Thiosulfativibrio zosterae: one gene and its partner. The protein of the gene in region 2 interacts with the protein of the main gene of each other region in a pairwise test. Links are inferred from orthologs where the notes say so. Each region holds a gene or a part of one and is shown on either strand. Other genes may lie near its edges. The genes, in order: ligA and leuS.

What was found.
Region 1: the proteins of leuS (region 2) and ligA interact in binary tests that used the Escherichia coli proteins (3 or more experiments, as listed by UniProt). The link is inferred for Thiosulfativibrio zosterae from one-to-one orthologs.

What each region holds. Positions count from the first base shown.
Region 1 is NZ_AP021888.1:1,584,714-1,596,573, reverse strand. The notes cover bases 2,665-5,580. They hold ligA (NAD-dependent DNA ligase LigA), read left to right. Parts: upstream 2,665-3,089; coding sequence 3,090-5,072; downstream 5,073-5,580. Other genes in these bases: yjgA (ribosome biogenesis factor YjgA), read left to right, coding at 5,076-5,580; THMIRH_RS07335 (cell division protein ZipA), read left to right, coding at 2,665-2,966. Also shown: THMIRH_RS07345 (HAD family hydrolase), read left to right, coding at 1-442; THMIRH_RS07340 (FGGY-family carbohydrate kinase), read right to left, coding at 463-1,788; more of THMIRH_RS07335, read left to right, coding at 2,019-2,664; more of yjgA, read left to right, coding at 5,581-5,621; THMIRH_RS07320 (DMT family transporter), read right to left, coding at 5,650-6,561; THMIRH_RS07315 (asparaginase domain-containing protein), read right to left, coding at 6,622-7,134; THMIRH_RS07310 (LexA family protein), read right to left, coding at 7,169-7,630; THMIRH_RS07305 (YciI family protein), read right to left, coding at 7,673-7,981; THMIRH_RS07300 (septation protein A), read right to left, coding at 8,009-8,665; THMIRH_RS07295 (PHP domain-containing protein), read left to right, coding at 8,761-9,609; THMIRH_RS07290 (CHASE domain-containing protein), read left to right, coding at 9,603-11,852; THMIRH_RS07285 (fused response regulator/phosphatase), read left to right, coding at 11,830-11,860. UniProt on the Escherichia coli protein: DNA ligase that catalyzes the formation of phosphodiester linkages between 5'-phosphoryl and 3'-hydroxyl groups in double-stranded DNA using NAD as a coenzyme and as the energy source for the reaction.
Region 2 is NZ_AP021888.1:2,021,617-2,037,044, reverse strand. Bases 255-3,438 are described here. They hold leuS (leucine--tRNA ligase), read left to right. Parts: upstream 255-616; coding sequence 617-3,238; downstream 3,239-3,438. Other genes in these bases: THMIRH_RS09380 (LPS-assembly lipoprotein LptE), read left to right, coding at 3,240-3,438; THMIRH_RS09390 (zinc ribbon-containing protein), read right to left, coding at 255-536. Outside these bases: lnt (apolipoprotein N-acyltransferase), read left to right, coding at 1-27; more of THMIRH_RS09390, read right to left, coding at 153-254; more of THMIRH_RS09380, read left to right, coding at 3,439-3,821; holA (DNA polymerase III subunit delta), read left to right, coding at 3,818-4,834; THMIRH_RS09370 (glutamate-5-semialdehyde dehydrogenase), read left to right, coding at 4,846-6,099; THMIRH_RS09365 (DNA-J related domain-containing protein), read right to left, coding at 6,101-6,709; nadD (nicotinate-nucleotide adenylyltransferase), read left to right, coding at 6,708-7,391; rsfS (ribosome silencing factor), read left to right, coding at 7,426-7,773; 23S rRNA (pseudouridine(1915)-N(3))-methyltransferase RlmH, read left to right, coding at 7,786-8,256; THMIRH_RS09345 (PAS domain-containing hybrid sensor histidine kinase/response regulator), read left to right, coding at 8,317-10,596; THMIRH_RS09340 (HD domain-containing phosphohydrolase), read left to right, coding at 10,621-11,865; THMIRH_RS09335 (Maf family protein), read left to right, coding at 11,977-12,555; rng (ribonuclease G), read left to right, coding at 12,545-14,017.

The DNA of each region.
Region 1 (11,860 bases), 440 kb from region 2 along the record:
GATTAACGAAGCGCGTGCGCAGGGTATGCGTATGGCGGTGGTGACCACAACAACGCCTGCCAATGTGACCGCATTATTAGAAAGCACTTTAGGCCCAGATTCCGAGTCTTGGTTTGAGGTGATTGCTGCGGGTGATATCGTTCCGGCTAAAAAGCCTGCACCAGATATTTATATTTGGGCACTCGAGCAAATGGGTTTAACAGCAGACCAAGCCATTGCTTTTGAAGATTCATTAAACGGAATCTTGTCTTCATCTGCGGCCAATGTTAAAACCATTGTGACTATCAACGAATATACCAAAGAAGATGACTTCTCTAAAGCCGCGGTTGTGTTGAATCATATGGGTGACGATGAAACGCCATTTGAATTGATTGCCGGTGAGGTTTATGGTCGCAATAAGTTAGACCTTGCTTTGGTTAAAGAAATTTTTGCCAAGGCTTAAGTTTATTCTTAAGCTGATGCTTAAGTTTGATCGTTAAACGATTGAATCTCAAGTAACTGTGTCACACCAAAAGCCGCTTCAGTGTGCAAACTTTGCAGCACTGGAGCGCTCAATTCTTGACTTCTTAAAGTCATCCATACGCGGTTTTTCAATCCTCCACCCGCGGTAAATATTCGAGTCACAGGGCTTGCGCCCAATTCAGTTAAGCGCTGATATCCTAATTTTTCTACAGACACCAACCCTTCAATCAAACCCAATAAAAATGTTTCTGGATTATCGGGTATTGGGTCTAAATTGCCTTGAAAACAGGGGTCTGAAATGGGAAATCTTTCTCCTTGGCAAAGCAAGGGATAGTAATCGAGATGCGTATTTTGGGGTCGCTCGGGTATTTTTTTAAGATGCTCGATTAACGCCTCTAAATCAAAGTGCTTTAACAAAACGGCACCGCCCGTATTAGAGGCGCCGCCCACCAGCCATTGATTTTTAAGTCGATGACTGTAAATGCCATATTCTGGGGCAAAGATGGGTTTTTCTGTGATGAGTTTAAGTGCCAGGGTTGACCCTAATGATGTTACGGCATCCCCCAGTTGGTGAGCGCCACTGGCTAAAAAAGCGGCAATACTGTCTGTGGTACCAGCATAAACTTTGGTTTTGCTGGAAAACCCATATTTTTCAACCAGGCCTGGTTGAATTTGGCCCAAAAAATCGCCTGGAAGCACCACTTTTGGCAGCGTGATGGTTGGGAGTAATTGCGAAATCCAATCTGGCCAAACCATGTTGATGGGGTCAAATCCCATTTTTAAAGCATTATTGGCATCGGTAATTTGAGGTAAGCCAGTTAAAAAAACATTGATAAAATCTATTTGGTGGCACACAAAAAACGATTCTGAGTGTGGGGTGTTTTCATAAAGCCACATCACTTTGGCTAAGGTGCTGGAAGCACCGTGTGCACCGCTGTTTCTCGGTGCAATTTTGGCAATCAATTGCGCTTCTGCGGTGGCGCGTTTATCGTCATACATCAATGCCATTGATACTGGCTGATAGTCGGCATTAACCAAGCAAACGGTTGATGAGGTGGCGTCAAGAATGATGTGTTCTATGAACGCAGTCTGTTGGGCGTTTTGTATTTTGCGTAACAGCAGTTCAAAACCCTCAAGCCACAGCTCTGGAGATTGCTCGCTGGTGTTGGCATTTCTGATGGGTAGCGCCAGGGGTACCGCGTAAAAAGCGATCGGCTGGCGAGTTTGAGTATCAATCAGCGCGCCACGAATGCCAGAGGTGCCTAGGTCAATGCCCAAAATTAAAGGCGAGCGGTCATTTTGAGTCGGACTAGCTTTTGGTGTCATGCGTTTCTCTTCAAGTGTCAGCGGCATTAAAAATTGCTGCATTTAATTAAAATAGTCAGGGCTATTTTAGCCAGGTTGATTTGAGGTTTTTGTGGAAAAAAACCGCCACAAGGGTTAGAATTGTCGTCATTTATGCCAGCTTGTCAAAGCGAAAATTTTGCAGCCTGGATTTGGAATTGTAATGGCTTTGTCCCAAGTCTAAGCTTACGGAAGATTTTAGGAGTGTTTTCATGAATGAATTACAGCTGGTATTGCTGATATTCGCCCTAGTTGTGGTCGCTGTGATGGTGTTTTTACATTACCGTAATCAGCCCACACCTGCCTCAAAAGGAAGAGCATCTAAAAGTGTGCGCCCTGAATCGGACAACGCTGACAGCGTTGAACACCGTCAAAAAGCCAGTCATGCGTTGAACGAATTTGGCGAAGGCCATATTCCGGTGTCTAATAAAACCCAAGCGCGTTTTCATGCCCAGTCTGATGAAGATGTTGAAACCGTTCCTGAGAATCAAGGAAAATTACCCTTTGGTGATGAATTTGATGACCATGAACCCGCGTATAAACCCAGAATTCAAGCAGAAAAAGCCACCAAAGAAAGCGCTGAAACTCAAAATCGCGCACCGCAACATTTTGTTTTAGAAGTTGAAGATTTAAAAACATTGGATGAAGTCGGGCCAATTGGTGCGGCGGGTGACAAACAACCCTCTTTTGGCAAGCCCGCTAATACGCCGGTTACCGAGTCTGAAAATAAATTGGCCGAAGTGACTGAACCGCAAGTGTTTGCGGTGATGGTGATGGGTTCGCAAGACTTTGCGATGGATGCTTTAAATAAATCGTTATTAGGTGTTGGTTTAAGTTTTGCGCCTCAAGGTATTTATGTTAAAAAAGATACCCTTGGTAAGCCTTACCTGCATGTCGCCAATATTATGGAACCAGGCACTTTTCCTGCCATGGAAGAAGAACGGTTTAGTGCATTCACGACACAAGGTGTGGTGCTGATCTTGTCACTGCCAACCAGTGTGAAAGCGCCAGCAGCCATGAATGATATGATTATGATTGCTCGCAAAGTATCACAGCGTTTAAATGGCCGTCTGTATGATGCGCAAAGACATTTATTGAAAGAATCTGATATTCAAGCCATGCGCGATGCGGCAATTGCCTACGAAACCGTTGGCATTTAATGGTTTTACTGATTGATGTCTAATTTAGATTTATTTGGTGATGACCCCCAGCCTATTCACGCCGACACCCCTCAAAATCCTACGGATTCTGTTCGCTATCAAACCTTAAAAACCGAAATTCAAATGCATAATGTTAACTATTATGCTTTGGATAATCCGCAAATCAGTGATGCACAATATGATGCCCTGTTCCAAGAATTGTTAAGTCTTGAAGCTCGTTTTCCAGAGTGGATTTCCCCTGACTCTCCCTCACAACGCGTGGGTTCTGAACCTTTAAAAGGCTTTGAATCTGTCAAGCATGTTGTGGCCATGATGTCTTTAGATAATGCTTTTAGTGATGAAGACCTAATGGCATTTTATCAGCGTGCTCTAAGAGGCTTAAATCTCTCTGAAAACAGCGAGTTGAGTTTTTCGGCAGAACCCAAGATGGATGGTTTGGCAATTAATTTGCGCTATGACAATGGCCAGCTCATACAAGCCACCACACGTGGCGATGGTCAAACGGGTGAAGATGTCACGCACAATATCAGAACCATTCGCACCATTCCTTTGCAACTTTTAACCCAAGATTGGCCTAAGGTTTTAGAAGTGCGTGGTGAGGTTTTTATGCCAAAATCAGCGTTTGAACAACTCAATCAAACCCAGCTGGCTTCAGGGGAAAAACCCTTTGCAAATCCCAGAAATGCTGCGGCAGGTTCTTTACGCCAGCTGGACCCTAAAATAACTGCCAAACGCCATTTAAGTTTTTATGTGTATGGTTGGGGTGAGGTTTCAGAAATGTTTCAGTTGCCGGAGCGTTATACCCAAGTTTTGGTGGAGTTTAAGCGCTGGGGCTTGCCAATTAACCCAGATGCAAAGGTCGTTCTTGGCAAACAGGCGATGTTGGAATATTACCAATCCTTAGCGGATAAGCGTGCTAGTTTGGCTTATGAAATTGATGGTATTGTTTATAAATGTGATCAAATTGCACAACAAAAACTGTTGGGCTTTACTGCCAGAGCACCGCGTTGGGCCATTGCCAGAAAGTTTCCTGCGCAAGAAGTTTGGACCACTTTGCTAGACATTGAAGTTCAAGTGGGGCGCACGGGGGCTTTAACGCCTGTGGCTAGGTTGGAGCCAGTTTCGGTGGGTGGTGTTATGGTTTCTAATGCCACTTTACATAACTTAGAAGAATTACACCGTAAGGATGTTCGAGTCGGCGATACGGTAATTGTGCGTCGAGCAGGGGATGTGATTCCTGAAGTTGTCGGGCCTGTGTTGGCTAAACGCCCAGACACTACGCAGTTATTTGTGATGCCCAGCGCTTGCCCTGAATGTGGGTCGGATGTTGTAAAAGAGCTTGATAAGGCAGTTCATCGCTGCACGGGTGGGCTATTTTGTCCAGCCCAGCGCAAACGCGCCTTGGCACATTTTGTGTCGCGAAAAGCCATGGATATTCAGGGCTTGGGTGAAAAACTCATAGATACTTTGGTTGAACAGGGTTTGGTTGCTCATCCAGATGATTTTTACCGGCTAACGCTGGAAGATTTAGCCAGCTTGCCACGCATGGCGTTAAAGTCGGCACAAAATGTTTTGGATGCCTTAGAAGCTTCAAAAAATACCACCTTGCCCCGTTTTTTATACAGTTTGGGTATTAACGAAGTGGGTGAAGTAACGGCGAAAAACTTAGCGCTTCACTTTGAAACCTTGGATGCCTTGATGCAAGCCAGTCTTGAAGACTTGGTTGCAGTGGATGATGTGGGTGATGTGGTGGCAAGCCACATCCAAAGCTTTTTTAAACAAACTCATAATCAAGAAGTGATTCGTGCCTTGTGTGATTTAGGCGTACAATGGCCAGCAATCCAAAAATTTATAGCAGATATTGAATCGCCCTTTGCCAATAAAGTGGTGGTTTTAACCGGCACGCTGACGGTGATGGCGCGCGACGAAGCGCAGCGCTTGTTAGAAAAAGTCGGTGCAAAAGTCACGGGAAGTGTTTCTGCCAAAACCGATTTTGTGGTGGCTGGCGATAAAGCTGGCTCCAAGAAAACCAAGGCAGAAGCCTTAGGTATCCCAGTTTTAACAGAAAATGAATGGTTGGCAATGATGCCCCAGGTTGAAGGATAAAAAATGGTAAGACCGCGTAATATTAATCGCAAAGTAGCTCCTAAAGAGGTTCCCGATTGGGAACAAGAGGAGTTTAAAAGCCGAACAGAAGTTAAAAAAGCCGCTGAAGCCGTGACAGATTTGGGTGAGCAATTAACAGAAATGACCGTCACACAAATTAAAAAAATGCAATTGCCCATTGAAGTGCAAGATGCTGTTTTAATGTTAAAAGGCATGGACAAAGGTCCTGCCATGAAAAGACAAAAGTTGTTTTTGGGTCGCCTACTGCGTCAACATGAAGAAATTATTATTGAAATCAAAACCAAGTTAGAAGAGGCCGAAGTTAAAGCCAAAGCAATGAATGCACATTTTCACCGCTTGGAAGTCTGGCGTGACCGTATGTTAGCGGGTGGTGATGAAGCCTTAAATGAGTTTATGGATATGTACACCCATGCTGACAGAAGTCAGTTGCGTACATGGATTCGTAATGCACAAAAAGAAGCCGAAGAAAACAAACCGCCTAAGTCTGCACGCGCTTTATTTCAGTATTTGAAAGGCTTAGAGTGGTAGGCAAATTTAATCTTTAAAAACCTCAGCACTAAACAGATTTTTGTTTGGTGCGCTTCCAAATCCGACTGCCAAATTCATATAAAACCAATCCAAAAATAACCAGGCCTGCCCCCAGCCAAATGGTTAGGTTCAAGGCTTCTTCATTAAAATAATGCCCTAATAATAACGCCACAACCGGTGTGATTAAGGTGATAAACCCTAAGCGTATCGCATCGATTTGTTTGAGCAAAAAGTAGTAAAGCACAAATCCTAATACCGAGCCAAAGGTTCCTAAATAGGCAATTGACCAAAGTGATTTTGAGGGCAAACTTGTCCAGCTCCATAAAAAGCTTGGGTCAATCATTAAGTAAATCAAACTGCTGATCCAAGCCGTGCCAGCGACCAAGTGTAGGCTAGAAATTCCATAGTTGACCTTTTTGACCAATAAAGTGCTTAGAGCATGCAAAAAAACCGCACCCAAGGCAATGCTCAAACCAATAATGAGTGGCGTTTGTTCTAGGCTGAGTTCTGTCCATCGAGTATTGAGATTGGGGTAAAAAATAACCGCTAACCCCATAAAGCTAACCAACATTCCTAAATATTTTGAAGGCGATAAGGTCAGGTTTTTAAAGAGGGTTGCAGCTAAAATGCCTGTCATAATTGGGGTCAAACCAAATACCAGTGAAATCCAACCTGAAGGCATGGTTTGCGCCGCATAGTACATGCCGCTCATGCCGCCGACCATGCCAATAGCTGCCGCTAAATAAATGCGCATTTCTCGCCATTGCAGTGAGAAGGGTGTTTTGGAAAACCAAAAAATCAACGGTAAACACAAGGCTGCACTGATAAAAAATCGCCCTGAAATCCCTAAAAACCAATCCATTTGGCCACTCCATTGAATGGCTAGGGGAGTCGTTGCCCAAATGAGAACTACGGTGCTATAAGCTAAGATGATTTTCAAGGGATGCCTTTGGAGAAAAAAGAGGTCAGGATATGTTCAGGTTATTAAGTTGTTAGGTTATTAAGTTGTTAAGTTGTTGCTAGGTGATGTGACTTCAAAAAGCCCTTTTTGGGTGTTTTTAGTGACTTTACCTGCCTCAAATAATTGCCCATTCATGGCAATATAAACACCAGGCCTGGTTAAATTTAACGCCATAATGGCACTGCCAAGATTAAACGTCGCATCAGAATTGCCTAAAGCAAAAGGACGCATAGCGCCAGTGAGTACAATGGTTTTCTCGGGCATTTGCGTATGATGTTTGAGAAGGGTGGCGGCTGTTATGGGCATGGTGTCTGTGCCATGGGTAATGAGGATTTGGTTGTCGCTGCAGTTCAAACAAGACTCGGTGATGATTTTGCGATCGGCATCGGTCATTTCTAAGCTGTCTTTGAGCATTAAAACACTTAGGGCGGTGGGTTGCGTTAGATTAGCTTGGGCGAGCATTTCTGGCAGCTGAGTTTTCTCGAATGTCAGTTGCCCTTGAATCGGGTGATAATCTTTATCAAGGGTGCCGCCGGTAATGAAAATTTGCATGAAAGTGACTGGCCTAGAATTAATTTTCTAATGTTTAAGGTGTGCGCAAAATGCCGGTAACGATGCCTAGAATTTCGATTTGTTCATTGGTGATAAAAATGGGCTCCATATCGGCATTGGCCGGTTGTAAGCGAATCCCTGTTTTTTCAATATAGAACTTTTTCATGGTGACGACTTCGTTATTGATTCTGACCACCACGGATTCACCATTTTCAGCAGAAGAACGGCGTTCAATAATCACAATATCGCCATCTTTGATGTCTTCTTCAATCATCGAATTCCCTTTTACTCTGAGCGCAAAGGTTTCTTTTTTGACCATGGTGCTGGGCACACTCACGGTGTCGTAATCCATTTCCATTTGAATGGGTTGACCTGCAGATGTCCAACCCAGTAATGGGATTTCTACGAATTGCAAATCCACCAACTCTAAAGGATCGGCGGTTTCTAACGCGAGTTTTTGATTGCGTTTAGGGATGAGATAAGCAACATTGGGCATAACGACACCTTTATTTTCTTAATTCTTCACAGGTTTTTTAAATTAAACAGCTTGAGGAAACACTTGTTTAAAGGGTTTGACGTCCACTTTTTCATAAACACCCGCCGCCAAATAGGGGTCTGCATTGGCCCAAACTTGTGCGGCCTCTAAAGACTCAAATTCGGCAACAATTAAACTGCCTGTAAAACCGGCTTCGCCTGGATCAGCGCTGTCAATGGCAGGATTGGGTCCTGCTAATATTAAACGGTTTTGATCGGCTAGGGCTTGTAGTCTTTCAATATGTGCTGGTCGAGCGGTTTTGCGCATGGGTAAACTGTTAGCGACATCATAAGCGAAAATAGAATAAAGCATGGGCGTTCCTTAAAGCAGTGCAAGAGATTAAAAGGTTTTGGACGAAGGTTTATCATCGTTATTTTTTTGGGCATCATGGCTGTGAATACTGTCCAATTCCACTTGGCTTAGGATGTCTAATTCTTTGTCGCTAACGGCTTGTAAACTGTCTTCATCTTCAGGTTTCAAATAACGCGAAATATAAATCCCTTGAATCACAATAAATACCAGTGTTAAGCCCATCAAACCAAACAGTTTGAAGTTTACCCAAGTGTCTGTATCGTAGTTATAAGCCACATACAGGTTTAAAAAGCCTGAGAAAATAAAGAACACTATCCACATGGCACTCAATTTGACCCAGATGTTATCTGGAAGGCTGAGCGATCCGTCCATCATACGTCTGATGATGGGTTTTTTGCCAATGAAATGGCTACCCAAAAAGACTAAAGCAAATCCCCAGTTGATCACGGTTGGTTTCCACATAATAAAAACTTCATCATGCAAAATCAGTGTTGCACCCCCCATGACAACGATAATCGCGAGGGTAATAAGGTGCATTTTCTCAACGGTTTTATGTTTGAGGTACATATAACTGACCTGAACAACCGATGCTGCGATGGCAACTGCGGTGGCTACATAGATGCCATAGAGCTTAAAGGCAATAAAAAATAGAATAACGGGAAAAAGATCAAATAAAAGTTTCATTAGAGATAAAGTCTGATTTTGTTTGTTAAAATGTTAAGTTAAATAACAAGTGTTTATAAATTTCGTTCCAGCATTCTATCTAGGAATTCCCCCAATTGAAAGCAGATTTTCATTGCCATACCAATGCTTCTGATGGCAGTTTAAGCCCAGAAGCCTTGATAGACCGAGCAAAACAATATGAAATTACCGACTTAGCAATTACCGACCATGATACCACCAAAGGTTATGAGTCTGTTTTAAGCTATGCCGAGCAACAAGGCATTCATTTAATTTCGGGCACTGAGGTTTCTTGCCAATGGCAGGGAAAAACCATTCACATTGTTGGGCTGAATTTTGATGTACATAATTCGGTGCTGCAAGGCGGTTTACTTTGGAATCGTATTTTGCGCTGGCAAAGAGCTTTTCAAATGATTAGCAAGTTGCAAAAGAAAAATATTCAACAAGTGTTTGAAGACCTGATGCCAATGGTGCAAACCAGTATGGTGGGGCGTGGACATTTTGCGCAGTTGCTCTTGCAAAGAGGCATAGTGTCTAGTCAACAACAAGCCTTTGACCGTTACTTAACCAAAGGCCGACCCGCCTATGCGGCGGTTGATTGGCCAGAGTTATCTGAGGTGGTGGGCTGGATTACTCAAGCAGGTGGGGTTGCTGTGATTGCGCATCCGCATATTTATAAAATGACCAGTAAAAAACTCAACCAAATGATTGTTGAATTTAAAGCAGCAGGTGGGCAAGCCATAGAAGTGGTTAATCAACCACGAGTCTGTGCGGAACAAACTGGCATGGCCGATAGAGCGGTGCGTTATGAACTTTATGCTTCTTTAGGCAGTGATTTTCATCGCCCAGAACAAAATTGGCGAGGTTTAGGTTGGTTGGCGCCAATGCCTGCAAAGTGTAAACCCGTGTGGTCTTTATGGCAACCCACTGAGCATTTGCAATGTTAGACAAATCTTTACCCGCATCCATACCGCATTCATTGCATCGATGGACACCGATTACGTCAGCCTTGTTGCTATTTATATTAATTACCAGTTTTGGATTGTATCGTTACTTTGACAGCGTCACTCAATTACAACACGAAATGGCGCAGCAGCTAAAATCGCAAAATACTCAGTATACCCAAGCCATTCAGCAGGTGGTTCAACATAATATTTATCAACTCGGGCTTTTGGCCTCCGTATTAACCCAGCGCACTGATTTTTCTCAATCTGAGTTTGTGGAGTTAAGTCAAAAATTTTTAGAGCATTCTCCAGAAATAAAGGCGGTTGAATTTCTGCCCAAAGTCTTGGATAAAGATCGTTTAACACATGAAGCAGAGGTACAAGCTTTAGGTTATCCAACCTATCAAATTTCTGAAAGAAACGATAAAAATGCGATGGTAAAGCGCAGTGTTCAGGCGGTTTATTATCCGGTTATGTGGGTTGAACCCTTTTTGCCCAATCAAAAAGCGCACGGGTTTGATGTCAACTCTCGACCATTTAATAAGGTGATGATTAAGCAGTTATCAGAGGGCATTCCTTTCTTGTTTTCACCACCATTTCAATTGGTGCAAGAAGAATCTAATGAAAAGTCCGTTTTGTTGTACATGCCCGTTAAAGAAAAAGCAACGGATGCACTGCGAGGCGTGGTGTTGTTTATTTTACGAGTGCCAGACATACTAGAGGCGAGCCAGCTCATTGCTAGGTTTTCTAAACCCATGGGATACGATTTAAAAGATATCACCCTTTATTCGGTTGAAGTCGGTGATGATTCTAGACTTCAAAAAGCCATTTGGTTGGATAATCAAATGTTTAAAACGGAAGCAACCGTTTCTAAACTAGGAACCATTTACCCAAGTTATCCCATCAGTTATCGGGCAGTGCTTGGCTTTGGTGAAACTCAGTGGGAAATGAATTTTAAAATCGATTTGCAGAATAATTTAAAGTATCAATCTCAAGTAACAGCGTTTCGCCAAAATATTTTTCTGTATTTGTTATTTGCGACCTTGTTAGGCTTTTTTGTATATTTTTCAGTTCGAGATTTTAACCGCTTTTTAAAACTTAGAGAGCAACTGGAATTTGAGCAAGATAGAGTTCAGGCACTATTTTATAAGTCTTCTGATTTGTATTTTTTATTCTCAGCGACCGGTCGTTTGGTTGAGGTCAATCAAAGTTCATGCGAAGTTTTGGGTTACCGTCATGACCACTTAATTGATTTAAAGTTGGAAGACTATTGGGTAAATCCTCAATCTTTCCTAAAAAACCTTGAGGGATTGTTGGTCGGTGAAACCTGGGAAGGCGAAACAGACTTACAAAATAGAGATGGTTCAGTGGTATCGGTTCAATGTTCAGTTTTAAAAGTTGAGCGAGAAGGCAAGTCTTACTACAGTTGCTTGGCCAAAGATTTAACCGGTTATAAAAACCAAGTTAAAGCTTTAGAAACAGCGGTAGAACAATCCGAAAAAGTAGGGCGTTTAAAATCAGAGTTTTTGGCCAATATGTCACATGAGTTGCGCACACCTTTGCATGGCGTATTGAGTTTTGCAACCTTAGGCGAAACCCGTGCGGACTCTGAAAAAATTAAGTCATATTTTTCAGCCATTCGAGTCAGTGGTGAGCGCCTTTTGAAACTTTTGACAGAGATTTTAGAGTTGGCAAAACTAGAATCAACGCAAATGAAATTTGAATTTAAAAGTGTAGAGTTTAATGCCTTAGTCGCGGCTTGTTTGCGAGAACAAAACAGTGAGATGGCGCGTAAAAATATTCGTTTAGAAATGCGCTCATCTTCCACGGAAATGCAGGTGGTCTGTGATGATTTACGTATTCATCAGGTGATTGCAAACTTATTATCTAACGCCATTAAATTTACCCCCGCATACGGCTTAATTGAAGTGAAATGGTCTATAAAAATAGACACACCTTCGGTTTTAGTATTTTATGTTTATAATGAAGGTGAAGGCATAGAAGAAGCGGAATTAGAGAGTATTTTTGATAAATTTGTACAGGCAGACAAGCATGCTAAACTGCAAATGGGCACGGGTTTAGGTTTGAGTATTTGTCGCGAAATCATTAAACGCCATAACGGAAATATATGGGCTGAATCGAAAGTTGGTGAATATGCTCGATTCAGTTTTACTCTACCCTTAGAAGGTAGTCCACACTTACTTTTAGCAGAAGGAGCGCATCTTGAACACTCAAAAACGCCATAAAATTTTGG
Region 2 (15,428 bases):
AGATTTATCTTAAAGCGCCCCAGCTGATTAAAAATGACACCTTAAATCGCAATTCTCAATTTTAAGAAGGCTAAAGCCTTCGCCCCTTTGAAGTCTTTAAAAACTGTGGGGCGCAGGCTTTAGCCTGCTGGGTTTTTAAGCAATGCTTATGTTTATTGCTTAGGGTGGTCGGCGTGATTTAATGCCGCCATTAAGCGCATTCTTAAAATCATCATGTCGGTTGGGTCTGCCATTTCAGCGGTTTTTTGAGTGAGGTAGTTTTCCAGTGCGTGCCATTCCATTTGCGCAAAGGCACTGGCATCTTCTTCAAAATCATCCAACACCACCGCCACTTGGGTTAAGTCCATTTTTAAGTCTTGTTGAACCTGTTGAATTTCTTGGTCGGTTAAAGCCGCCAAAGCGGCAACCGTTTGTTCGGCTTGGTCAATGGCTTTTCCTAAGGTTTCCCAGGTTGCCTGTTCTGCTTTAAACGCCGCTTCTTTGGCGGTTTCTAATAAATGACGATAAGCTTCCAGCATTTTATTGTCTTCTGACATTTTCTCTCCTTTAGCGCTTCCGTTAAGTCTGCTATAATTTTGTACTTATTTTTTCCAGTTTATCATAAAGAAACCGAGTCATGACGCCAGAAATGCAACACGAATATCAACCACAATCCATTGAAGCCGCCATTCAAAAAGTTTGGGAGCAAGAGCAGGTATTTGCTGCTCAAGAAGATGCCAGCAAAGAAAAGTTTTACTGCTTGTCGATGTTTCCTTACCCCAGCGGTAAATTGCACATGGGGCATGTGCGCAACTACACCATCGGTGATGTGATTGCACGCTTTCAGCGTATGCAGGGTAAAAATGTGTTGCAGCCTATGGGTTGGGATGCGTTTGGTTTGCCCGCCGAAAACGCTGCCATGCAACACCAAGTGGCACCGGCTAAGTGGACTTATGAAAACATAGACTATATGCGCAATCAGCTTAAATCTTTGGGCTTGGGGTACGATTGGAACCGTGAAGTGGCGACTTGCCATCCGCAATATTACCGTTGGGAGCAATGGTTATTCACGCGTTTGATGCAAAAAGGCTTGGTGTATCGCAAGTTGTCGGTGGTGAATTGGGATCCGGTTGACCAAACGGTGTTGGCGAACGAGCAGGTGATTGACGGCAAGGGTTGGCGTTCGGGTGTGCCAGTTGAGCGCAAAGAGATTGCTCAGTGGTTTTTGCGCATTACCGATTATGCAGAAGAATTGATTAATGATTTAGACCAGTTAGAAGGTTGGCCTGAACAGGTTAAAACCATGCAGAAAAACTGGATTGGCAAATCGACTGGTTTGGAAATTCAGTTCCCCATTGCCTCAGGCTTAGATGCCCGCACTGAAAACCTAAAAGTCTATACCACTCGTCCTGATACCTTGATGGGGGTGACCTATGTTGCCATCGCTTCAGATCATCCGTGGTCACGCAAGGCGTCCATTAATAATGAGCCTTTAGCGCAATTTATTGAAGAATGCTCGCACATTTCAACGGCCGAAGCCGATGTTGAAACCATGGAGAAGAAAGGGGTGGATACCGGTATTCGCGTGAAGCACCCGATTACGGGTGAAGTGGTTCCCGTTTGGGCGGCCAACTTTGTGTTGATGGGCTATGGCACAGGTGCGGTCATGTCGGTGCCGGCGCATGACCAGCGCGATTATGAGTTTGCAAAAAAATATGGTTTAAACATCAAAGCGGTTATCGCGCCAAACGCTGATGAAATGGCAGATGTTTCAGAAGCGGCTTTTACGGAAAAAGGCATCTTGGTCAACTCTGGGCAGTTTGATGGTTTAGATTTTGCCCAAGCATTGGATGCGATGGCTGAGGCCTTAGGCGCATTAAACTTAGGCGAAAAACAAACCAATTACCGTTTGCGGGATTGGGGTGTGTCGCGTCAGCGTTATTGGGGTTGCCCAATTCCGGTGATTTATTGCCCAGCTTGTGGTGCGTTACCCGTGCCAGAAAAAGATTTGCCAGTGTATTTACCCGAAGATGTGGTGCCAGATGGTGCGGGTTCGCCTTTGGCTAAACTCGACAGTTTTAAAAAATGTAATTGTCCGCAATGTGGCGGCCCAGCCAATCGTGAAACCGATACCTTTGACACCTTCTTTGAATCGTCTTGGTATCACGCACGCTACACCTCGCGCAACAGCACAGATGGTATGTTAGATAAAGCAGCGGCCGATCATTGGTTGCCAGTTGACCAATACATCGGTGGGATTGAGCACGCTATTTTGCATTTATTGTATGCGCGTTTCTTCCACAAGTTGATGCGCGATGAAGGCTTGGTGTCTTCTGATGAGCCGTTTAAAAACTTGTTGACTCAGGGCATGGTGTTGGCCAGTAGTTGGTTTAGTGCCGACGAAAGTGGCAAACAAACTTGGTATTCACCGTTAGATGTAGAACCGATCACCGATGAAAAAGGCGGCGTAATAAAAGGCAAGCTCAAGTCAAATGGCATGGAAGTGCAGTATGGTGGTGTGATTAAAATGTCGAAGTCAAAGAATAACGGCATCGATCCCCAAACCCTAATTGACCAATATGGCGCAGACACCTTGCGCTTGTATATTATGTTTGCCGCACCGCCAGAACAAACTTTGGAATGGTCGGATTCAGCCGTGGAAGGCGCATCGCGTTATTTAAATCGCGTATGGCGTTTGGTGCAAGGCTTTAGCGCTCAAGGAAGCGTGCCCGCTGCGCAAAGCAGTGAAGGTTTAGATAAGGTGCAAAAGGCCTTGCGTTTAAAAGTGCACAGCACTTTGCAAAAGGTGACTGATGATATGGGGCGTCGCCTCAACTTTAACACCGCGATCGCCGCCACCATGGAGTTGCTCAATGAACTCACCAAATTCCAAGATGACTCGGCTTTAGGCAAAGCCGTCATGCAAGAAGCGCTTGAGCTGTTGGTGTTGATGTTGTCACCCATGGCACCGCACATTGCCCAAAGCTTATGGATTGCTTTAGGCAAAGAAGGCTTGGTGGTTCAGCAAGCTTGGCCTAAGCTAGATGAAAGCGCCTTGGTGAAAGATGAAATTGAAATCATGGTGCAGGTCAATGGCAAATTGCGCGGCAAAATAGAAGTGGCAGCCGATGCGGATAAAGCCATGATTTTAGCAATGGCAAAAGCCTGTGAAGGTGCCGCTAAATATATTGATGGATTTGAAATCGTCAAAGAAATTGTGGTGCCAGGTCGTTTAGTTAATATCGTGGTAAAAGGGTAAGATGCTTAATAATCTTCAAAATCGCCCCAAAACTAACCAGGCCTGGTTAGTTTTGGGCGTTTTTTGGGTGTTTTTAGGGTTATTAAGCGGTTGTGGCTTTCATTTAAAAGGCTTAAACCAAGTCGGCACGATGAGTTTTCAAACCGTAAAACTGTCTGCGGCATCTGGTGTTCGCGCGGATTTGGTGAACGCTTTAACGCAGCAACTTAAAATGTCGGGTGTAGAAGTGGTGGATGGTTTGGCGCAAGCGGAACTGGAGATTCGCTTGTCGCCTACGCAGACTCAAGCGTCGCGAACCAGTTTAACGGCGCAGGGAGATACGGCTTCTGAACTGATTAAACTCTCACAGCCTTTCAGTGCTTGGCAGGTTGCCGACAATACTTTAGTGGTAGAAGCCACGGCCAGCAGTTTTCGGGATCGTCGTTTAGACAGCGCCGCAGCATTAGCAGCAAATCAAGAACTGAAAAGTTTGCAAAAACAAATGGTACAAGAAGTGGCGTTACAGATGATTGATCGCATTTCACGAGCCAGCGCCCGTGCCAACGCGAATGCAGAATCTAAAAAGGTTCCCGCCACACAATGATTGTTGCCCCAGCCTTTATTAAACAACTGCAAGCCGCTCAGCTGACTATGCCGCCGATAGTGCTGATTTATGGTGAAGAGCCGCTTTTGATTCGCCAGTCGTTAGATGCGTTCCGTGCGTTTGCTAAAAACCAAGATTATTTGCAGCGTGACACCTATGAAGTCGATGCCAAATTTGATTGGCAATCGCTTGAAATGGATACCCAAGCCGGTTCTTTATTTGCCGAACGCCGTTTGATTGAATTGTCGATGCCCAGCGGTGCACCTGGAAAAGTCGGGGGCGATTTCATTCAAAAGTGGGCGCAGTTGCGGCATGATTCACCACCTGAAATTGTGCTGGTGATTTTGTGCGAAAAGTTGGATGGCAAACAAACCAAAAGCAAATGGGTGCAGGTGATTGAGCAAACCGGTTTGGTGGTGCAATCTCGACCTATTGAATTGAAAGCCTTGCCTGCCTGGTGTCAGCAACGCGCTCTGAGCGTGGGACTGAGTTTGGATTTGGAAGCCGCGAACGTTTTGGCGGAACGGGTTGAAGGCAACTTATTAGCCGCAGACCAAGAAATGGAAAAACTCAGCTTGTTGTTTGCGCAAGGCACGCAACTGCAGGTGCAAGACATTTTAAATAATGTTGCCGACCAAGCGCATTATCAGTTATTTGCACTCAGCACCGCCGCCCTCACTGGGCAAACCGCCTATGCGTTGCAAATTCTAAATCGCCTTAAACAAGAAGGTTTAGAGGCGCCAATTATTTTGTGGTTGTTGGCCAAAGAAGTGCGCACCCTAGTGCAACTGTGCGAGTTACAGCAAAAAGTCAGTTTGGCACAGGCATACAAACAGTTATTTATTTGGAACAGCAAGCAAGCGGAATATTCCCAAGCATTGCGGCGTCAGTCGTTGCAGGGCTGGCAAGAACTCTTGCGCTTATGCACCCAAGCCGATTTTGAAATTAAGGGCATTCGTAAAGGCGATGCTTGGCTCAGTTTAAATGATTTAGTGGTAAAGATGGCTCAGTAGAGAGGATAGAGATGGATATTCAAGCGTATATGCAAACCTTAGGTCAGCAAGCTCGTGCGGCCAGTCGCATTTTGGTGACGGCTTCAACGGCTCAAAAAAATCAAGCCTTGTTGGCAATGGCCGACAGCTTGGAAGCGCAAGCTGAGTTTTTAAAAGCTGAAAACGCTAAAGATTTAGCACAGGGCAAAGCCAATGGTTTGGACGCGGCCATGTTAGACCGTTTAACCCTTACGGACAAAGGCATTGCAAGCATGGCAGAAGGCTTGCGTCAAATCGCCAATTTGGCCGACCCGATTGGCGAAATCTCTGATATGAGCTACCGCCCATCCGGAATTCAAGTCGGTAAAATGCGCGTACCTTTAGGGGTGGTGGGAATTATTTACGAATCGCGTCCCAATGTGACGATTGATGCGGCGGCCTTATGCTTAAAATCGGGGAATGCAGCAATTTTGCGTGGTGGTTCTGAAGCGGCATTTTCTAATAGAGCCTTAGCGAGTTGCATCAAAAAAGGTTTGGAATTGGCTGAATTACCCACTGCCGCAGTGCAAGTGGTCGAAACCACGGATAGAGCTGCGGTGGGCGCTTTGATTACCATGCCACAATTCGTGGATGTGATTATACCGCGTGGAGGCAAAAACTTGATTGCTCGCATCAGCGAAGAAGCGCGCGTGCCGGTCATTAAACATTTAGATGGTATATGTCATGTGTATATTGATGCAGATGCTGATGCCGACAAAGCGGTCAAAGTGGCTTATAACGCCAAAACCCATCGTTATGGCGTATGTAATGCCATGGAAACCTTATTGATTGCCGAGTCTAGGGCAGCTGAAATCCTACCAGGCCTGGTTAAAATGTATCAAGAAAAAGGTGTGGAATGTCGCGGTTGCGCTAAGGCACAAGCCATAGTATCAATGAATGCGGCGAGCGATGAGGATTGGGCGACTGAATATTTGGATGCGATTTTGTCGATTAAGGTGGTGGCGGATGTTGAAGAAGCCATGGCGCATATTGCGCAATACAGCTCTGGACATACCGAGTCCATCATTACCGAAAACTACACCCGTGCGCGTCAATTTTTAGCACAGGTCGATTCCAGCTCGGTGATGGTGAATGCCTCTACGCGTTTTGCCGATGGGTTTGAATATGGCTTGGGTGCTGAAATCGGCATTTCAACCGACAAATTCCATGCGCGTGGCCCGGTGGGATTAGAAGGATTGACGTCACAAAAATACATCGTATTAGGCGACGGACATATTCGTATTTAGGCTAGATGCATTTACGCAAGCGATTCGCCGCTAGACTGAGCGCTTGAAAGTCTGCGGTTTTGCCGCCCTTGTCGGGGTGGTGTTGTGCGCAGAGTTTGCGATATTGCTGGTTGATTTGGGTAAGACTGAGATCTTCTAAAGGGGTTTCTGGGTCGATTTCTAACAAATTTAAATCGGCTTTGAGTGTTTCATAGGGCAGGCTTTGTAAATCGAATTGCGACCAAAAATTATCCATCAGATTTTGGACATCAACGGCTTGGGTGTCTAGAAAGTGTTGATAGTTTAAATAGTAGGCACGCAGTTCATCATTTTGCGTTAGCGCATTGGAATCCGCGGTTTGCATAGGGTGCAGTTGGATATTGAGGGTATAAATTTCTAACCAACCCAGTCCTTCACTGAACCACTTGGTTTGCAGTCGATAGAGCAAGTGAAAACACAAAAAGTGTGCTTGAAACAGTTCAAGTGGTTCAAGGGAGGGTTTAAATCCTTGAAAGCCTTGTTCGGTTAAATTCTTAAGCAAAGCGTGTTCTTGAATGGCATGACCGTCTTTGAGGTGTTCAAAAAAGGCACTTTCAAGCTGTGATGGAATTTCGGGTGGATAATTTGACATGCTTGCTATAATAGCAAAAAGTGGCAGGGAGGACTTTGGCAAATTGAATGCGTTTAGCGGTCAATATATCGGCATCAATGGCGGCACATTTGATCCAATTCACTTTGGACATTTACGCCCAGCCTTAGAAGTTCAGCTGGCTTTGGGGCTAGAAGAGGTGCGTTTTATTCCGTGCTATAAGCCGGTGCATCGCGATCAGCCCAGTGTTTCAGCCGAGCATCGTTGTGCCATGATTGCCTTAGCCATCGCCTCGCAGCCGAAGTTTGTGCTGGATAAAGTTGAAATTGAGCAGGGTGGCCCTTCTTATATGGTGCATACTCTGCAAACTTTGACCAAGCGTTATCCAGCTAAAGGATTGGTTTTGATGATGGGAACCGATGCCTTTGCTAAGTTTGATACTTGGTTTGAGTGGCAAACCATTTTAAAGTTGGCCAATTTAGCCATTACGCATCGCCCAGGAGAGCCGATTCCGCAAAGCGGTGAGGTGGGGCAGTTATTTAAGAAAAGTTGGGTGCCTAAACTGACCGAACCTTTTGGTCAAATTGTGGATGTGCCGATTACCCAATTAGAACTCAGCGCAACGGCGTTGCGCAGCTATTTAAAGCAGGGCGTTTGTGTCGATTATTTATTGCCGTCACCTGTGATTAACTATATTCAACAACACCAGCTCTATCAAGAATAGGGCTTTTTATTTTTTATGGAGCATGGAATTTTCAATGAATTTACAAACCAAACAAGACATTATTTATAAAGCTTTAGACGACGGTAAGGCGCGTGATATTAAAATCATGGATGTTTCGCAAATCAGTACCTTCACCAATTTAATGGTAGTTGCCACGGGTACTTCAACCACGCACGTTCGTTCTTTGGGTTCTCGCGTGGCGCAAGAAGTAAAAGATGCTGGCGAAGAGCCTTTGGGTGTTGAAGCGGGACCAGAGCCTGATTGGGTGTTGGTCGATTTGGGTGATGCGATTGTGCATGTAATGACGGAATCAGCACGTGCGCATTATGCATTGGAAAAATTGTGGGAAGTGCAGCCCGCCAGTCAAACGATTGCAGAATAAAACAGTCTTTTTGTGATTATTCATTTTATTGTGGTCGGCCAGAAAATGCCCAAATGGGTATTGGATGGTTACCAAGAATATGCCAAGCGATTACCCAAAAGTTGCAGTTTAAAGTTGCATGAACTGCCGATGGCAACTCGCGGTAAGACGGGCACAGCAGAACAATATAAGCAAGAAGAAGCCAAGCGGATTGTTGCAGCGATTCCAAAAGGGGTGCGTTTGGTGATTTTAGATGAACATGGTCAACAGACGACCACGTTAGAGTTTTCACAGAAACTAGATGAGTGGTTAGGTTCGGGGCAAGATATTGCTTTGGTGGTCGGCGGTCCTGATGGTTTACAGTCAGATTTAATTGAGCAGGCCAGTTGGAAGTGGGGTTTGTCCAAACTGACTCTGCCTCATCCCTTGGTTAGAGTGTTGGTGGCAGAACAAGTTTATCGAGCTTGGTCAGTCTTGCAAAATCACCCTTATCATCGTGAGTAATTTTGTGCTTAAATAGGCTTAAATTTCACCAGGCCTGGTTAAAAATAGATGGAGTTAATTGTGTTGCAAGCGATAGAATCTTTACCGAATGCCTTGATTATTTATGATGCGGCTTGGAGAATCAAAGCATTTAATCATCAAGCGGCGCAATTATTAAATGGTCTGGGTGAAGAAACTTGTATCGCCTTAGAACAATTGATTACCCAAACAATCCCTGCGGCATATCTTCTAAAAGTTCCCCAAAATCCTGCAGAGTCTAGAACGCCCTGTTCCAATCAATATACAACCACCAAGTTAATTGACGGCAAATCTCAGCTGGTTTCTTACCACTTGGCTTTCAATCTAACCACTGAAAATGACGAAGTCCTGGTTTACCTGTCAATAACGGATTTATCTGCTTACGCTGCAATCCATCAAGAATTACATCATCAAAATGTATTAATGCGCACTGCGTTAGATGAAACCCCTGATGTCATCGTGATGAAGGATTGGGAGGGTAACTTTATTTTGGTGAATCAAGCGGTTGCCCATTTGTATGATGCGACACCTGAAGAAATGATTGGCAAGGAAGATGGATATTTCACGGGCAATCAAGAGCAAGCACAATTTTTTAAAGAAAGTGTGCAGCAGATTATGACAAAGTTTGAAACAGAAGTTGTTATCGAAGACAGTACTAATGCCGAAACGGGTGAAGTCAGACATTTTCAATCGATTAAAAAACCTTTGTTGGATGAAAAAGGTAACAAACAAATTTTAGTCATTGCGCACGATATTACTGACATAGTCACGGCTCAAAAACAAATTGAAGACAGTGAAAAACGCCTTAACTATGTTATGCAAGCCACTCAAGAAGGCGTTTGGGATTGGCACATTCCCTCGGGCGCACTCACGCATAATCGACAATGGTTTAAGATTTTGGCTTATGAGGAATCTGATCTCACGCACATGATGGATGATTTCGTGCAGTGTTTATTGCCAGAAGACCAACCTAAAATTATGGAAAAAATTCAGGCTTGTTTTAGAGGCGAAGCCCCTTATGTGTCTGAGCACCAAATGCGTAGACGAGATGGCAAGTTGATTTGGGTTTATGACCGCGGCAATATTGTTGAGCGTGATGAGCAAGGCAATCCCATTAGAATGGTCGGTTCTTTTGCTGAAATTACCGACCGTAAGCTCGCAGAGGTCAAGCTGCAAGAAGAGAAGTTGCGAGCGGATGCGGCTAATCAAGCCAAAAGCGAGTTCTTGGCCAATATGAGTCACGAAATTCGAACACCCATGAATGGGGTGATCGGTATGACGGATTTATTGTTGGATTCTCCAGTCACGCCAGAAACTCGCCAAGCACTTGAGATTATTCGCCAAAGCGGCCAAAGTTTGATGAGCATAATCAACGATATTTTAGATTTTTCTAAAATTGAAGCCGGTAAAGTTGAGATAGAGAAAACACCATTTTCATTGGTGAATACCGCAAACGGTTTATTGGTTTTGTTAAAACCCGCCGCGATGGCTAAAAACTTGGTGTTAAATTTAGAGTTTATCTCGAGTGATTTAGATTGGATTTTAGGTGACGAGCAAAAGTTAAAACAAATCTTAACCAATTTGATGGGCAATGCGATTAAGTTTACTCAGAAAGGTACCATCACTTTATTACTTGAAAAAATACAGGTTTTTGATGGCGAAATACTCAAAGTCTCGGTTAGGGATACTGGAGTGGGTTTATCCAAAGAAGACCAAACCAAGTTGTTTAAACCTTTTAGCCAAGTAGATGCTTCAACCACCCGAAAATTTGGCGGAACAGGATTGGGTTTGTCGATTTGTAAGCGATTGACAGAATTGATGGGCGGTGAAATAGGCGTAGATTCAGAGCCACAAGCGGGAGCAACCTTTTGGATAACCTTGCCACTGAATCAAGTGGCGGCGGTATTGCCCAAAGCACCGATGGGTGCTCAAACCCTGAATACAGATTTATCTAACCTAAAAGTGTTAGTGGTTGAAGACAATATTGTGAACAGAAAGGTCATAGAAGCGTTACTGAAAAAATTTGGATGTCAGTATGTGTCTGCCGAAAATGGCTTACAGGCATTGGATAAGCTTCAAGAAAACGAGGTTGATTTGGTTCTGATGGATTGCCAAATGCCCGTAATGGATGGTTATGAGGCTTCTAAACAAATTCGTGCTGGCAAGGCAGGTGCACAAAACCGTCTAAAACCCATTGTTGCTCTAACGGCCAATGTGCTCGATGAAGATCGTCAAATGTGTTTTGCTTCTGGAATGGATGATTTTTTAGGCAAACCGATTAACTTACAGGCGTTAAAGTTGGTTTTACAAAAATTTAATTAAGCACAAAGGCTACTGGAGGTTTTCATGTATCTATTAAATCCAAGAGAGGTCACTTTTACACTGTCTGAAGCCTTGGATTTTGTCGGTATAGATGACACTTTACATGGTAAGCGAGTGGCTTATATGGCCGCTAAAGTGGGCGAGACACTCGGTTGGCCTAAACAAAGAATCGACGACATTATTTACACTGGAATGCTGCATGATTGCGGCGTTTCTTCCACCATAGTGCACAGTCATTTAATCAACGAATTAGACTGGGATAACTCCTATCTTCATGCTGAACGCGGGTTTGAGCTAATGAAATCCGTTCGGTTATTTCAAGATTATGCTTTAGCGGTGCGTTTTCACCATACCCATTGGCAAAATCTCCCAAGTGATTTATCTCAAGCCACTCAAATAGATGCTAATTTAATTTATTTGGTCGATCGGGTGGACGCTTTACGGGCTAAAAATCAAGACTCTTTTATGGATATGCGTGCGCATATTTTTAAAGTTTTGCAAAGTTTGTCCGGATCCTTTTTCAGTCCAGAGTTGGTGGATAAGTTTATCGAAACAGCTGGCAATGATGCTTTTTGGTATTTCTTAGAAGAGCAGTCTTTGCGGCGTTTTTTTGCAGATTGGATTGCCGAACAGTCGCCAGTTGAGTTTAGTTTTGACGAGGTTAAGGAGTTTTCGCTACTGTTTTCAGCAGCCGTTGATGCAAAAAGTCCTTTTACTTCCGAGCATTCCATAGGGGTTGCCTGTTTAGCAAGGTATTTGGCTGAATTATTGGGCTTGACCCAAGTTGAGCAGGAACATTTAGAACTGGCGGGTTTGTTTCATGATTTAGGCAAACTCAAAGTAAAAGACAGGGTTTTAAATAAACCGGGGCAATTAGATGTGGATGAACGCATTGAAATGAATCGCCACGGATTTGATTCCAATGTGATTCTCACTCAAATTACAGGGTTTAAAGACATTGCATTTCTGGCTTCTTTGCACCATGAAACTTTGGATGGACAGGGGTACCCCTATCATTTAAAAGGTGAGCAAATTCCCTTCAACGCGCGCATTTTAGCCGTGGCTGATATTTTTCAAGCATTGGTTCAAAATAGACCTTATCGTAATGCGTTATCTGCCGAAACAGCTTTTGAGATTTTGAATAATCTAAAAGAGCAAGGCAAGTTAGATGCAAAGGTGTGTGATGTTCTCCATGACAATCTAGAGGTGTGCTACCAAAAGGCGATGGTGGCCTATACGATTGATAATCAGTTGGCAGTTGAAGTTTAAGGTTTTGTGTCAGCAAATTTAAAGACTAAAACTTAAAATATTCATAATATTGACAAAGAGTTTTATGTCGATGGGGTAGAATAATTTCTTTATTTATTTAACTCAAAGACCATGAAACTCTATCTTGCTTCCTCATCTCCACGCCGCGCTGAATTACTTCAGCAGCTCCATCTTGATTTTGAGGTGATTCTCTCTCCCATTGAAGAAACAGGTTTGCCCAAGGAAAGTCCGCAAAGTTTTGTTTTGCGTATGGCGGTTGAAAAGGCTTTTGCGGGATACAATAAAGTTCCAGGTAATCAAATTTGGGTCATTGGCAGTGACACCGCCGTTCTAGTGGATCAGAAATTGCTGGGTAAACCTAAAAACGAGGCGGATGCTTTACGGATGTTAAAGTTATTGTCGGGTCGAACACATCAAGTCTTATCGGCAGTGGCGGTGTTAACGGATGGCGAAGTGTTTTCTGCGCTGAATACCACCCAAGTCACTTTTAAAATGCTGAGTGATCTTGAGATGCAAGCCTACTGGCAGACTGGCGAACCGAAAGATAAGGCGGGTGGTTATGCCATTCAAGGATTGGGGGCGCAGTTTATTGAAAAAATTGACGGCTCTTATTCTGGTGTGATGGGATTGCCTTTGTTTGAGTGTCATCAATTATTAACCGAGTCGGGATATTTTAATCATGGGCAGTGAAGAAAAAGTATTGGTCAATGTCACGCCTAATGAAACGCGTGTTGCTTGGGTAGAAAATGGCGTCTTACAAGAAGTTTGGATAGAGCGTGCCAATAAAAGAGGTTTGGTGGGTAATATTTATATGGGTCGCGTGGATCGGGTTTTACCTGGTATGCAAGCGGCTTTTGTTAATATTGGCTTAGAGCGTGCAGCTTTTTTACATGTGTCTGATGTGTGTCGAGAATCGGTCAATAAAGATGTGCCTGAAGATTGCGAGGATATCGGAAAACTTCTTTATCCCAGCCAAAAGGTTTTGGTGCAGGTCGTCAAAGACCCTATTGGTTCTAAAGGCGCTAGAGTGACCATGCAGGTGACCATTCCCTCTCGCATGTTGGTTTTTATGCCTGCCGAAAAAATGATTGGCGTGTCACAAAAAATCGAAAATTATGCTGAGCGCGATCGCTTAAGAAATTTAATGCAAAGTATTCCAGAGTCTGCTGAGGGTAATGGCGGTTACATTGTCAGAACGGTTGCCGAAGGGGCAGATTTTCACGAAATGCGTGCCGATTTGCTTTATTTGAATCGACTATGGTCAACCATTGAAGAAAAATCGAAAAATGTTAAAGAATACGCTTTGGTCTACGAAGACTTACCCTTGTCTTTAAGAATCTTAAGAGATATTCCTGTCGAGCGAATTGAAAAAATACGGGTTGACTCAACAGAAACCTTCAAGAAAATGCAAGCGTTTTCTGAGAGTTATGTGATGGGCTTGTCGGATAAGCTTGGATTGTATACGGGTGAAAGACCGATATTTGACTTGTATAGTATTGAAGAAGAAATTCAAATGGGCTTGCAAAAGCGTGTGGATTTAAAGTCAGGTGGTTATTTGGTTATTGATCAAACCGAAGCGATGACCACCATCGATGTGAATACCGGCGCGTTTGTTGGGCATAAAAATTTGGAAGAAACGATTTATCGTACCAATTTAGAAGCGACCCAAGCGATTGCGCGTCAGTTAAGGTTGAGAAATTTGGGCGGCATTATCATTTTAGACTTAATTGATATGACGGAAGCTGAGCATCGTGAGCATGTTTATAATTCTTTGCAAAAAGAGTTGGCGCGCGACAGAGTAAAAACTACGGTGACTGAAATTTCTTCATTAGGTTTGATAGAAATGACGCGTAAACGCACGCGTGAAAGTTTAGAGCGCACCTTGTGCGAGCCTTGCCCAATTTGTAGTGGACGCGGCACCATCAAAACCGCTGAAACCATTGCTTATGAAATTTTCCGTGAAATTACGCGTATGGCGAGATCGTTTGATGCCAGCAAATATCGAGTGATTGCTGCGGAAAGTGTGGTGTCTTATATCTTGGATGAGGCATCCAGTAGCGTGGCTGAGCTGGAACTGTTTATTGAAAAAAGCATCCGTTTTCAAGCAGAAAGTTCCTATAACGCAGAACAATACGATGTGGTTATGCTCTGATGTTTAAAAGGCTTCAGCAATTTTCTTTAATTTTGCTGATTCTGTTATTGGCCTATTTTGCAACCTTAACGGCGGCCATTTTTTGGCTGCAAGTCGCCCCTAAGCAACTGGTCTGGGTGGCAGAAAAATTATCCTCTAGTGAAATTAGTTTTAAAGATCTTCAGCTAACGCAAACTTGGCAAGGCATGGATGTTGAAATACATCAGTTGCAAGTGGTGTCTGCAAACACTCAGGTGCGTGCTCAGGTCATCAAGTTTGACTTCAATTTCTGGTCACCTTTCTTTTATTCGTTGGACCCTGGACAATCTCTCAGCATCGAAGGTTTGCGCCTAGAAACAGTTTTGCAACAGCCGGCGCAAAACAACGACTTTTTGATGAATCCACAGTCGGTTCTATCTGATTTTCATGTGCGGAATTTATGGCAAAAAATTCAACTTAAAAATATTGAAGTGAATTTAGCCGCCGCACAGTATTTGAAGTTGCATATCGACGAATTTCAATCTTATAAAGGCCTACATTGGCGTACACTGGGGCAGTTTTCTGTTGCCTTAGATGAGATGCCCAGTGTAAACCTGCAATTTAAGTCTGATTTTGAAACGACTTTGTTAAGCCACTTATCTGCGGGCGAATTTGATGTATCCATGTCATCGCCATTAGATCTGGCTTTATGGCATGAATATTTGCCTGAGCAATGGCAATCTCTGCTGCCGAATGGCATTGCAACCGCTCAGTTAAATGCAACGCTTAAAAATGATGGGAATCTAACCTTAACAACGGATTTCAATGCACAGCAATTAGCCTGGACTGAGCATGATGATTTAATGCCGAAAAGTATGGGGGTTCAGTTTCAGTTTTCTCCTTCCATCAACCAAAAGCTTTCTTGGGCGGAGAACTGGCAGTTTAAATTAGAAAGCCTTCGGCTCGATAATGAATTTGTTGAAGCACATTCCCCTATAACAGTCTCTTTAGGGCATGGCAATTTACTGGGCTTCGAATCTCAGTCAATTTCTCTAAAACCGTTTATTCCAATTTTGCGTCGTGTATTGACAAATTTTGGAATCACGCTACCAGAATCAAGCATGATTTCCCTTAATGCTGAGCAGATAAAAGGGGCGATTGATTTACAAGATCTGTCTTTAAGTCAATTTACAGTCGTTTTGTCACAATATTCATGGCCGGCTTACCAGGGCTTGCCGATGCTTTCAGGAAACGACCTGCAGTTATCGTTTATAGATCATCGTTTACAGATTTCAAGTGATTCGGACATCCTGATTCAATCAGAATATTTAAGAGAAGAGCCTGTTAAACTGAAATTTCCACAGCCTTTTATTTTAGATTGGTCAATCGAAAAATCTGCTTGGCAAGTTACTCGACAAAATTTTGCCTTAGACAATCTAAAATTGGTGATTGA